2 regions of the Streptomyces sp. CNH189 genome follow, and region 2 is predicted to be linked to the other one. Evidence: riboswitches for the same ligand, from Rfam matches in the RefSeq annotation. Region 2 holds a riboswitch; the other holds the start of a gene.
What was found. Region 2 has a riboswitch for cyclic di-AMP ahead of B100_RS0107100 (LysM peptidoglycan-binding domain-containing M23 family metallopeptidase). Riboswitches for the same ligand answer to the same signal wherever they lie in the genome.

Region 1 (5,449 bases), on a different contig from region 2:
GTGCGGGAAGACGCCGTCCTCCATGCCGGTGAGGAAGACGACCGGGAACTCCAGGCCCTTGGCGGTGTGCAGGGTCATCAGCGTGATGACGCCGGAGCCGTCCTCCTCCTCGTCGGGGATCTGGTCGGAGTCGGCGACCAGGGCGACCTGCTCGAGGAAGTCGGCCAGTGTGCCGGTCTCGCCCTCGGCGCGCTCCTGCTCGAACTCCAGGGCGACGGCCGCGAGTTCCTGGAGGTTCTCGATGCGGGTCTCGTCCTGGGGGTCGGTGGATGCCTGCAACTCGGCGAGGTAGCCGGTTCGTTCGAGGATCGCCTCGAGGACCGTCGCCGGTCCCGCCCCCGACTCGACGACCGTACGGAGGTCCTCCATCAGGGTGTTGAACCGCTTCACCGCGTTCACCGACCGGGCGGCCATGCCGTACGCCTCGTCGACGCGGCGCAGCGCCTGCGGGAAGCTGATCTTCTCGCGCTGGGAGAGGGCGTCGATCATGGCCTCGGCGCGGTCGCCGATGCCCCGCTTGGGGACGTTGAGGATGCGGCGCAACGGCACCGAGTCCTCGGGGTTGGCGAGCACCCGCAGGTAGGCCAGGACGTCCCGGACCTCCTTGCGCTCGTAGAAGCGCACGCCGCCGACGACCTTGTAGGGCAGGCCGACGCGGATGAAGATTTCTTCGAACACACGGGACTGGGCGTTGGTGCGGTAGAAGACGGCGACGTCGCCGGCCTTGGCCTCGCCCGCGTCCGTGAGGCGGTCTATCTCGTCGGCGACGAACTGGGCCTCGTCGTGCTCGGTGTCGGCGACGTACCCGGCGATGAGCGCGCCCGAGCCGGCGTTGGTCCACAGGTTCTTCGGACGGCGGGACTCGTTGCGCTCGATGACCGCGTTGGCGGCGGAGAGGATGGTCTGCGTGGAGCGGTAGTTCTGCTCCAGCAGGATCGTCGTCGCGTCCGGGTAGTCCTCCTCGAACTGGAGGATGTTGCGGATCGTCGCGCCGCGGAAGGCGTAGATCGACTGGTCGGCGTCGCCCACGACGCACAGTTCGGCGGGCGGCACCTCGGCCTCCGGCGGCACGTCGACGGGGTGCTCGAAGGAGCCTCCGACGAGTTCGCGCACCAGGGCGTACTGGGCGTGGTTGGTGTCCTGGTACTCGTCGACCATGACATGCCGGAAGCGGCGGCGGTAGTGCTCGGCGACGTCGGGGAAGGCGCGGAGCAGGTTGACCGTCGTCATGATCAGGTCGTCGAAGTCCAGCGCGTTCGCCTCGCGCAGCCGGGACTGGTAGAGCGCGTAGGCCTGGGCGAGGGTCTTTTCGAAGCCGTCGGTCGCCTGGGCGGCGAAGTCCTCCTCGTCGATCAGCTCGTTCTTCAGGTTGCTGATCTTGGCGCTGAAGGACTTCGGCGGGAAGCGCTTGGGGTCGAGGTCCAGGTCGCGGCAGACCAGGGCCATCAGACGCTTGGAGTCGGCGGCGTCGTAGATCGAGAAGGACGACGTGAAGCCGAGCTTCTTGGACTCCCGGCGCAGGATGCGCACGCACGCGCTGTGGAAGGTCATGACCCACATGGCGTTGGCCCGCGGGCCGACGAGCTGCTCGACGCGCTCCTTCATCTCGCCCGCGGCCTTGTTGGTGAAGGTGATCGCGAGGATCTGGCCCGGGTGGACGCCCCGCTCGGCGAGCAGGTGCGCGATGCGGTGGGTGAGCACACGGGTCTTGCCGGACCCGGCTCCGGCCACGATGAGCAGGGGGGAGCCGGAGTGCACGACGGCGGCGCGCTGGTTGTCGTTCAGCCCTTCCAGCAGCGCGGCGGCGTCGATCACCGGGCGGGGGGCGCCGTCGCGGTAGTACGAGTCCCGCTCCGGGGGCGCGTCGAACTTCCCGCCGAACAGGTCGTCCGGAAGGGGCTCCGGGGCGTGCTCGTCCTCGGGTGGCGGCGGGGGCTCGTCCGCGGGGCCCCGCTGGGCCTGGAGGTCCGCCAGGAAGCTGTCGTCAAAGAGGCTGCTCATCGCTCTCCGAGTCTAGGGCGCCGCACCGACAACCCGGGGCCGCCCCGGAAACATCACACGCTTCCCTCGCGGTCCTGCGGCGGGCACCCTCCACGCCCGCCGTCTCACCGAGAGTGACACCACGAACAAGGTCACGAAAATGTATCGGGCATATCACCCATCAACCTTCACAGGGGCCACACCAGTTGGCTACGGTGCGGTTCGGGCCGCTCGTCCCCCGCCGGCGAACCTCGCCGGGCCGCGCGGCCCCCGCCGAGTCCGTCACTGTCCGCCGTGGCAGCCGGAGCCGGGGACCCACCGAGACATGGGGTGAATCGGACCACTCCCTCAGGGAGCGGCCGTAGGGCAACCCTTCCACCGCCCGAACCCGACAGCTAACCCGGTAGGCGGAGCACGGAAGGAGTCGCCTCCCTTGGCGTCGCACCGCAAGTCGCGCACCCCGGGCACGCGCGTGGCAGGCATACGCACCCCGGCCCTGGCCACGGCCGCGCTCACCTCCGTGGCCCTGCTCTCCCAGACCGCCCAGGCCGCTCCCACGGACGACGACCGGCCGAGCCTGGAGGAGGTCGAGAAGAAGGTCGGCGACCTCTACCGCCAGGCCGAGTCGGCGACCGAGAAGTACAACGCGGCCAAGGAGAAGACCACCAAGCAGCGCAAGCGCGTCGACACCCTGCTCGACGACGTGGCCAAGCGCACCCAGTCGCTGAACGAGGCGCGCGAGGAGCTGGGCTCCTACGCCGCCGCCCAGTACCGCACCGGCGCCGGCCTCCCCGACACGGCGACGTTCCTGCTCGCACGGACCCCGCAGGACCTCTTCGACCAGCGGCGGGTGCTGGACCGGATGACCGGTCGGCAGAAGGACGCGGTCGACGACTACGTCACCCAGCAGTCCGAGACGATGAAGAAGCGCATGGAGGCCACCGAGAGCCTCCAGACGCTCACCGAGACGCAGGGCGACCTGAAGACGGCCAAGGCCACCGTCCAGAAGAAGCTCGCCGACGCGCGTGAGCTGATGGCGCGGCTGACCGCCGAGGAGAAGGCGCGGCTCGCCGCGATCGAGAAGCGGAAGCAGGAGGAGGCCGCCCGCAAGGCGGCGGAGCTGGCCCGGCAGCAGGCGGAGCAGGAGCAGGCCCGCGAGGAGGCCGCGCAGCAGGGCGGCGGCACCTCGGACGGCTCCGGGTCCACCGGCTCCGGGTCCACCGGCTCGACCGACACCCCGCCGGCCGACTCCTCGTACGGCACCAAGGCCGAGAAGACCCTCGCGTTCGCCCGCGCGCAGATCGGCAAGCCGTACGTCTGGGGCGCGACCGGGCCGGGCTCCTACGACTGCTCCGGGCTCACCCAGGCCGCCTGGAAGGCCGCCGGCGTCTCCCTGCCGCGCACCACCTACGACCAGGTGAACGCCGGCACCACCGTCCCGGTGTCCCAGGCCCAGCCCGGCGACCTGGTCTTCTTCTACGACGACGTCACCCACGTGGGCATCTACATCGGCAACGGCATGATGATCCACGCCCCGAAGCCCGGCGCCTACGTACGCGAGGAGTCCATCTACTACGACGGCGACTCCGCGATCCACAGCATCGTCCGCCCGGCCTGAGGGGCCGGAATCAGGAGCGTGTGATCCCGGGCTCGCCGCGCGTCGGCTGCCCATGGGCGCGCTGACAAGCGTGGATACGAAACCGCCGACCGGGCCGGTGAGGGCGCGGTCGGCGGGGGAGGTGGGCCCGGCTTGCCGGGACCCGGGGCTCAGGTCCAGAGGACCGCGATGAAGATGTTCGCCACGGTCAGCAGGCCGACCAGGCCGAAGACGCCCTTGTCCACCTTCTCCTCGTCCCGCTTCACGTAGACCAGACCGAGGATCACGATCAGCACGGCCAGCTTCACGCCGATCTTGATGTTGTCGACGGAGTGGTCCTGGGCCTGGTTGAGGCCCACCAGCGCCACACCGGTGACCAGCATTGTCAGCGCGCCGTGCAGCATCGCCGGGACGAAGCGGGCGGTGCCCGCGCCCATCGCCTTCATCTGGGTGAGGAAACCGCCGAGCAGCGACGCGATGCCGATGATGTGCAGACCGACGAACAGGTGGATGAGTACGTCCATGAGGCCGGAGCCTAGCCAGGGGCGTCTCATAGCATTCCGCCGCCCTCACCCTTCCCGCCTTCACCACATCGGCCATCACCCAGAGTGAGAACGAAGCACCCGGAACAAGATTGGCGTCACTTACGGTCACCCAGTGCTCCGGGGATGTCAGTTCCGCACAACCCGTATCCGATCCCGCGCGCCCCGGCCTAGCGTCCTGCACCAGGTGACCGGCTCTTCATCGCCGCTCGGACCAGGAGCGGCGGCCGGACACCACCGCCGAAGAAAGGTCCGGCGGCGGACGGCTCCCCTGTCACCCCGCCGCCGGACCGCCGGACGAGAGCCCGGCCGCGGCGGGCGGTCATGGGAAGGACGGCAGCGAGGGTGGCAGCGCACCGCAGGGTCCGACAGCGTCCGGTGGGCGGCACCACGGCCCGTACGGCCGTCACCGTCGTCCTCGCCGGAGCGGCCACCGCGGCCGGTCTCGGCGGAGCGGGACACGCCGCGCCGCAGCCGGCACCGGCCGGGGCCGACGTGGACCGGCTCCACCGCGAGGCGGAGGTCGCCGCCGAGAAGTACAACGGCGCGAAGGAGAAGGCGGACTCGGCGCGGCAGCGGCTGCGCGACCTGCAGGACGAGACGGCCCGCGCCCAGGCCCGCCTCACCACCGCGCGGGAGTCCCTGGGGACGGTCGCGGCGGCCCAGCACCGGGCCGGCGGCCTGGACCCCGCCCTGCAACTGGTCCTGTCCGACGACCCGGACGCCTACCTCGACGGCGCGGCCCTCGCCGAGCGCGCGGGCAGCCGCCGGCACGCCGAACTGGGCCGGGTGCGCGCCCAGCTGCGGGAGGTCGAGAAGCTGCGCGGTGCCGCCCGCGTCGAGGTGAAGACGCTCACCTCCCGCCGGGCCGAACTGGAGCGGCGCAAGAAGACCGTCACCGAGAAGCTGTCGTCGGCCCGGCGGCTGCTGTCCCGGATGTCACCGGAGCAGCGCGCGGGGCTCACCGGCGGCACCGACCGCGCCACGCGCTCGGCGGGCGCCCGCGAGGACACCGCCCCGGCGCAGGCCCCGAACGCCCGCGCCGCACAGGCCGTCGCCTACGCCTACCAGAAGCTGGGCAGTCCCTACGTCTGGGGCGCGACCGGGCCGGACGCCTTCGACTGCTCGGGCCTGGTCCTGGCCGCGTACCGCTCAGCGGGCGTCTCCCTGCCGCGCACCACCTACGCGCAGATCAACGCGGGCCGCCGGGTCTCGCGCTCCGAACTACTCCCCGGCGACCTGGTGTTCTTCTACTCCGGCATCAGCCACGTCGGCCTCTACGTCGGCAACGGGCAGATGGTCCACGCCCCCAACCCCTCGGCCCAGGTCC
Region 2 (5,449 bases):
CGGGAGCTGCGCAGGGGCGACGTGGCCGCCCTGATCGTGGAGCCGATCCAGGGCAAGGGCGTGCTCGAGGCACCGCCCGGCTGTCTGCGGGCCGCGCAGGAGCTGCTGCACCGGCACAAGGCACTGCTGATCGTCGACGAGGTGCAGACCGGGCTCGGCCGCACCGGCGACTTCTACGCGTATCAGCACGAGGAGGGGGTGGAGCCTGACCTGGTGTGCGTCGCCAAGGCGCTGTCCGGCGGATACGTGCCGGTGGGGGCGACGCTCGGCAGGGACTGGATCTTCAAGAAGGTCTTCTCTTCGATGGACCGGGTGCTGGTGCACTCGGCCAGCTTCGGTTCCAACGCCCAGGCCATGGCCGCGGGCCTCGCGGTCCTGTCGGTCATGGAGGACGAGCAGATCGTCGCGCACGTGCGCACCACCGGCGACCTGCTGCGGACCCGGCTGGCCGCCCTGACCGACCGCTACGAGCTGCTCGCCGACGTCCGCGGCCGGGGCCTGATGATCGGCATCGAGTTCGGCCGGCCCCGCTCGCTGAAGCTGCGCTCGCGCTGGACGATGCTCCAGGCGGCCCGCAAGGGGCTGTTCGCGCAGATGGTGGTGGTGCCGCTGCTGCAGCGGCACCGTATCCTCACTCAGGTCTCCGGCGACCATCTGGAGGTGATCAAACTGATCCCTCCGCTGATCATCGACGAGGACGACGTGAACCGGTTCGTGGACGCCTTCACCGCGGTGATGGACGACGCCCACGAGGGCGGGCTCATCTGGGACTTCGGCAAGACCCTGGTGAAGCAGGCGGTCGCCAACCGCTGACCGCGCGGTCGCACCTCGCCGGCCGCGGCGAGCGCACGGAACCTCACCGGCTTTGCCTCAGAGGCAAGGAAATTGCCTCAGGGGCAAGGTCGGGTGCTCAATAGAGGTATGAGCTCCTCCGAGACCGAACCACGGGACGAGCCTGCCGAGGCGCTCCCCGCGGTCGCTCCGCAGCTGCGCGCCCTGCGCCGGCGGTCCTCCCTGACACTGGAGGCCGCCGCCCGGCAGGCGGGCCTGTCGCCCGCCCACCTCTCCCGGCTGGAGACCGGGCAGCGCCAGCCCTCGCTGCCCATGCTGCTCTCCCTGGCCCGGATCTACGGCACGACCGTCTCCGAGCTGCTCGGGGAGTCGGCCGCCGACCGGGACGCCGTGGTGCGCGCCGCGGACATGGAATCCACGGCGGCCGGCGGCTGGACGTACTGGCAGGCCGGTGCCGCCGCGCGCGGCATGCAGGCCCTGCGGGTCCAGGTGCCGCACGGCTCCCAGGGTGACATCGTGCGCGTCCACCCCGGTGAGGAGTGGCTGTACGTCCTCAAGGGGCGGCTGCGGCTGCGCCTCGGTGACACCCTGCACCGGCTCGGTCCGGGCGACAGCGCGCACTTCGACTCGCTGACCCCGCACCGCATCGCCGCCCAGGACCCCGACGGGGTCGAGCTGCTGTTCGTCCACACCCTGCTGCAGAGTCCCACGGCCACCCTGTGCCTGGGCCCGACCCATGGAGAGACACCGTGACCGGCAAAGACATGGAAGAGAAGTTCCCGAGGGCCCTGTGGGTGAGGCTGTTCGTCTACGTCGTGGTCGGGCACCTCTTCGCGGCCTTCATCTACTTCCTCTTCGAGATGGCCCCGAAGAAGTAAGTGAGCGTGCCGCGGCAGAGGCACACGGACGTCAGTCGAGCAGGCGCTCGCGCAGCCGCTCCCTGTGGGCCGGCGTGAGGCCGAGCCCCTGCTCCAGGTACGGATCCACCCCTCCCCAGGTCTCCTCGATCGTCTCCAAGGCCGCCGCCAGATACTCCTCGCGCGCGTCGAAGAGCGGGCTGAGCAGCTCCATCACCTCGGGGGAGTAGGTGTCGGGGGAGCTGCCGCTGCGGCGCACCTTGTACCGGCGGTGCTTGGCGTTGGACTTCAGGTAGTCCTCGACGATCGCGTCCCGCTCCACGCCCACGGCGAGGAGTGTCACCGCGATCGAGAGTCCCGCGCGGTCCTTGCCGGCCGCGCAGTGCATCAGCGCGGGCACGCTGTCCTCGGCGAGCGCGCTCAGCACCTGGGAGTGCTCGCCGGTACGCGCCTTGATGGTGGTGCGGTAGGAGTTGATCATCCGGTCGGCGGCCTGGCCGCCGGAGAGAATCGCGCGCAGTTGGTCGATGTCGCCGTCGCGCACCATCTTCCAGAACTCCGCGCCGTCGGCCGGGTCGCTGAGCGGCAGGTTCACGTTGCGTACGCCCGGGAGCTCGACGTCCGGCCCTTCCAGCTTCTGGTCGGCCGCGTTGCGGAAGTCGAACACCGTGTGCAGGCCGAGCGAGGCGAGGAAGGCGGCGTCCTCCGTGGTGGCGTGGGCGAGGTGGCCGCTGCGGAACAGCACACCGTGCCGCACCCGCCGGCCGTCCACGGTCGGCAGTCCTCCGACGTCGCGGAAGTTGCGCACCCCGGTCAGCTGGGGCTCGGTCGACGGGATCTCCTGCGTCACGGACGGCTCCTCCCACTCGGCGCCGTCGCCGCGGCTCGTCGACGGGCACCACTCGACGATACGACATGCCTGCCAGGGGCAATGAGTTGTCCACAGGGCAGATGCGGGGCGAGCGGGGTGTGTGCGCGCTGTCTGGCTGTGAGTGATTCTGTTGGATTGTGTGCATCCGTCGAGGGGCTGCCGACAGGAAGATCCAGATGTCGCGAATGCTCCGCGTGTGCCGTCGTGCTTGCGGCGATTCATGCGTTCTGTCCGTTTGGGTCACTTAGTCATAAAGTGCCCCGATAGAAGAGGAGTTGAGGATGGGGTGCGTGAGCATCGTCATACCGGTGACCGTGTGCTGTCGCCATGCTCACGTAATCCCCCTTCATGGCAAGGGAATTCACTCTCGGGCTGCTTGTGCGGTCCACGCAGGGTGACGTCATTTTCCCCTTTCGATCACGGAAAAAGCCGGTTCGCGGGAACACGCGCTTGTTTCGCCGCGTCGCGGTCGCTTACGTTCCCAACCGATCCGGACGGACGCCTAATCCTGCCGCCGCCCGGAGCCCGCACACACTGACCCGACGCACGGCAGGAGCGGGGGACCCACAGGTACAACCGCCTGTTCCGGACCCCGGAGAACAGGCTTGGGGTACAGCCGCGCAGCGACGCGGCCGGACATCTCCAGTCCGCACCCGACAGCTCACCTCGTAGGCGCCGGAGAGGAATTCGACATGCCCGCGAAGGGTAAGCACCGCAGCACCAAGGCTCAGCGTTTCACCCGCTCCATCGCCGTCGCCGGAACCGGTGGCGCCGCACTCGCCCTGCCGCTGCTCGGCGCGACCGGCGCGCACGCGGCGACCCCGCAGTCGGCCCCCCAGAAGGCCGTTCAGTCCCTTTCCGTCTCCAGCCACCAGGCCACGGGCGACAAGGGCGACGAGGCCCGCACGTACACCGTGAAGGCCGGCGACTACCTCGCCAGGATCGCCGAGGCGGAGCACGTCGACGGCGGCTGGAAGAAGCTCTACGCGGACAACCGCGAGGCCGTGGGCGAGGACCCGTCGCTCATCCACCCGGGTCTGAAGCTCTCCCTCCAGGGTGAGGCCGCCAAGAGCGCCCCCCAGCAGTCGACTTCGCCGCAGGAGTCGAAGCCGGCCGCGCCCAAGGCCGCGAAGCCCGCCGCGCCCAAGGCGGAGAAGCCCGCCGAGAAGCCGGCGCAGAAGTCGTCCGAGGAGTCCTCCTCCGGGGCCTCCACCCAGACCACCTCCGGCTTCACCTCCCCGGTGTCCGGCGGCGGCATCGGCACCGCCTACAAGGTGGCCGGCGGCATGTGGTCCAGCGGTTACCACACCGGTGTGGACTTCAGCGTGCCGACCGGCACCTCCCTGAAGGCCGTCGGCGCCGGGACCGTCGTCTCCGCCGGCTGGGGCGGCGCGTACGGCAACCAGGTCGTCATCCAGCTGAACGACGGCCACTACGCCCAGTACGCCCACCTGTCCTCGCTGTCCGTCTCGGCGGGCCAGACGGTGAGCGCCGGCCAGCAGGTCGGTCTCTCCGGTGCGACCGGCAACGTGACCGGCCCGCACCTGCACTTCGAGATCCGCACCAGCCCGAACTACGGCTCGGACGTGGACCCGCTCTCCTACCTCCGCTCCAAGGGCGTCGCTCTCTGACCCCTCGCGGCACCCTTCCTGACACGCACGCCGAAGGCCGACCCCGATCCACGGGGCCGGTCTTCGGCGTATTCCGGGCTTGGTCAACATTTGGGGAGTGGCTTATCTCACCGCACGTCAACCCTCCCCTACGGTCGCGTAGGTCACATCGGAAGGTGAATCATGTCCGGCTGTGGCAGACGATTCGAAGAGTGACAAGGCAAGAGTGATCGGGTCGTACGTGGCGGTGGGGGACAGCTTCACCGAGGGCGTCGGCGACCCCGGCCCCGACGGGTCGTTCGTCGGCTGGGCCGACCGGCTGGCCGTCCTGCTCGCCGACCGCAGGCCCGAGGGCGACTTCCGGTACGCCAACCTCGCCGTGCGCGGCAAGCTGCTGGACCAGATCGTGGCCGACCAGCTTCCCAGGGCGGTCGAACTCGCCCCCGACCTGGTCTCGTTCTGTGCGGGCGGCAACGACATCCTGCGCCCGGGGACCGACCCGGACGAGGTGGCCGAGCGCTTCGAGCGGGCCGTCGCCCGGCTCGCCGCGACGGCCGGCACGGTGCTGGTGACCACCGGGTTCGACACCCGTGGCGTCCCCCTGCTCAAGCATCTGCGCGGCAAGATCGCCACGTACAACGGGCACGTGCGGGCCGTCGCCGACCGCTACGGCTGCCCGGTGCTCGACCTGTGGTCCCTGCGCAGCGTGCAGGACCGCAGGGCCTGGGACGCCGACCGGCTGCACCTGTCGCCCGAGGGGCACACCCGGGTCGCGCTCCGCGCGGGCCTGGCCCTCGGCCTGACGGTCCCCGCCGACCCGGAGCAGGCCTGGCCGCCGCTGCCGCCGCGCGGCACCCTGGAGATCCGCCGGGACGACGTCCACTGGGCCCGCGAGTACCTGGTGCCCTGGATCGGTCGCCGGCTGCGCGGCGAGTCCTCGGGTGACCACGTGATCCCCAAGGGAACGCTCTCCCCGGACGACATCAGGGTACGGATCGCGGCGGTCGCCTGAGCGCCGAACGCCCCTCACGCGAGGGCCGGGTCCGGGCCCCTCCGGAACCTCCTGGACCGGACCCGGCCCCGTGGGCTCTTCCACAACCCGGCCCTGGCGTCGCGGGCGCCGCACATAATGGAATCTCCGATCGATTCCACGTGGAGGTACCGTGGCCGCTTCTCCGAACCTCGGGCCGGGTTCAAGGGCCCTGCGGCCGTTGGCCTTCGGCGCGGACCCGAGCGGCGGGCGCATGGCGCGCATCCGCAGGTCCCCGCACTTCGAGAACGGCGTCTTCCGGAACCCGGGCGGCCCGGCCCGGATGCGC

Region 1: it holds a riboswitch for cyclic di-AMP, as region 2 does, so the genes downstream of both, B100_RS0104605 (C40 family peptidase) here and B100_RS0107100 (LysM peptidoglycan-binding domain-containing M23 family metallopeptidase) in region 2, are expected to answer to the same signal.

Annotation. Positions count from the first base shown of each region.
Region 1 is NZ_AZUS01000002.1:361,817-367,265, reverse strand. It holds gene pcrA (DNA helicase PcrA) at 1-2,001, opposite strand, end outside; cyclic di-AMP (ydaO/yuaA leader) riboswitch at 2,261-2,405, shown strand; gene B100_RS0104605 (C40 family peptidase) at 2,414-3,598, shown strand; gene B100_RS0104600 (hypothetical protein) at 3,748-4,101, opposite strand; gene B100_RS0104595 (C40 family peptidase) at 4,465-5,449, shown strand, end outside.
Region 2 is NZ_AZUS01000003.1:390,395-395,843, reverse strand. It holds gene B100_RS0107120 (class-III pyridoxal-phosphate-dependent aminotransferase) at 1-813, shown strand, start outside; gene B100_RS0107115 (helix-turn-helix domain-containing protein) at 922-1,545, shown strand; gene B100_RS33735 (DUF6126 family protein) at 1,542-1,670, shown strand; gene B100_RS0107105 (tyrosine-protein phosphatase) at 1,702-2,499, opposite strand; cyclic di-AMP (ydaO/yuaA leader) riboswitch at 3,050-3,208, shown strand; gene B100_RS0107100 (LysM peptidoglycan-binding domain-containing M23 family metallopeptidase) at 3,213-4,151, shown strand; gene B100_RS0107095 (SGNH/GDSL hydrolase family protein) at 4,357-5,142, shown strand; gene B100_RS0107090 (MBL fold metallo-hydrolase) at 5,375-5,449, shown strand, end outside.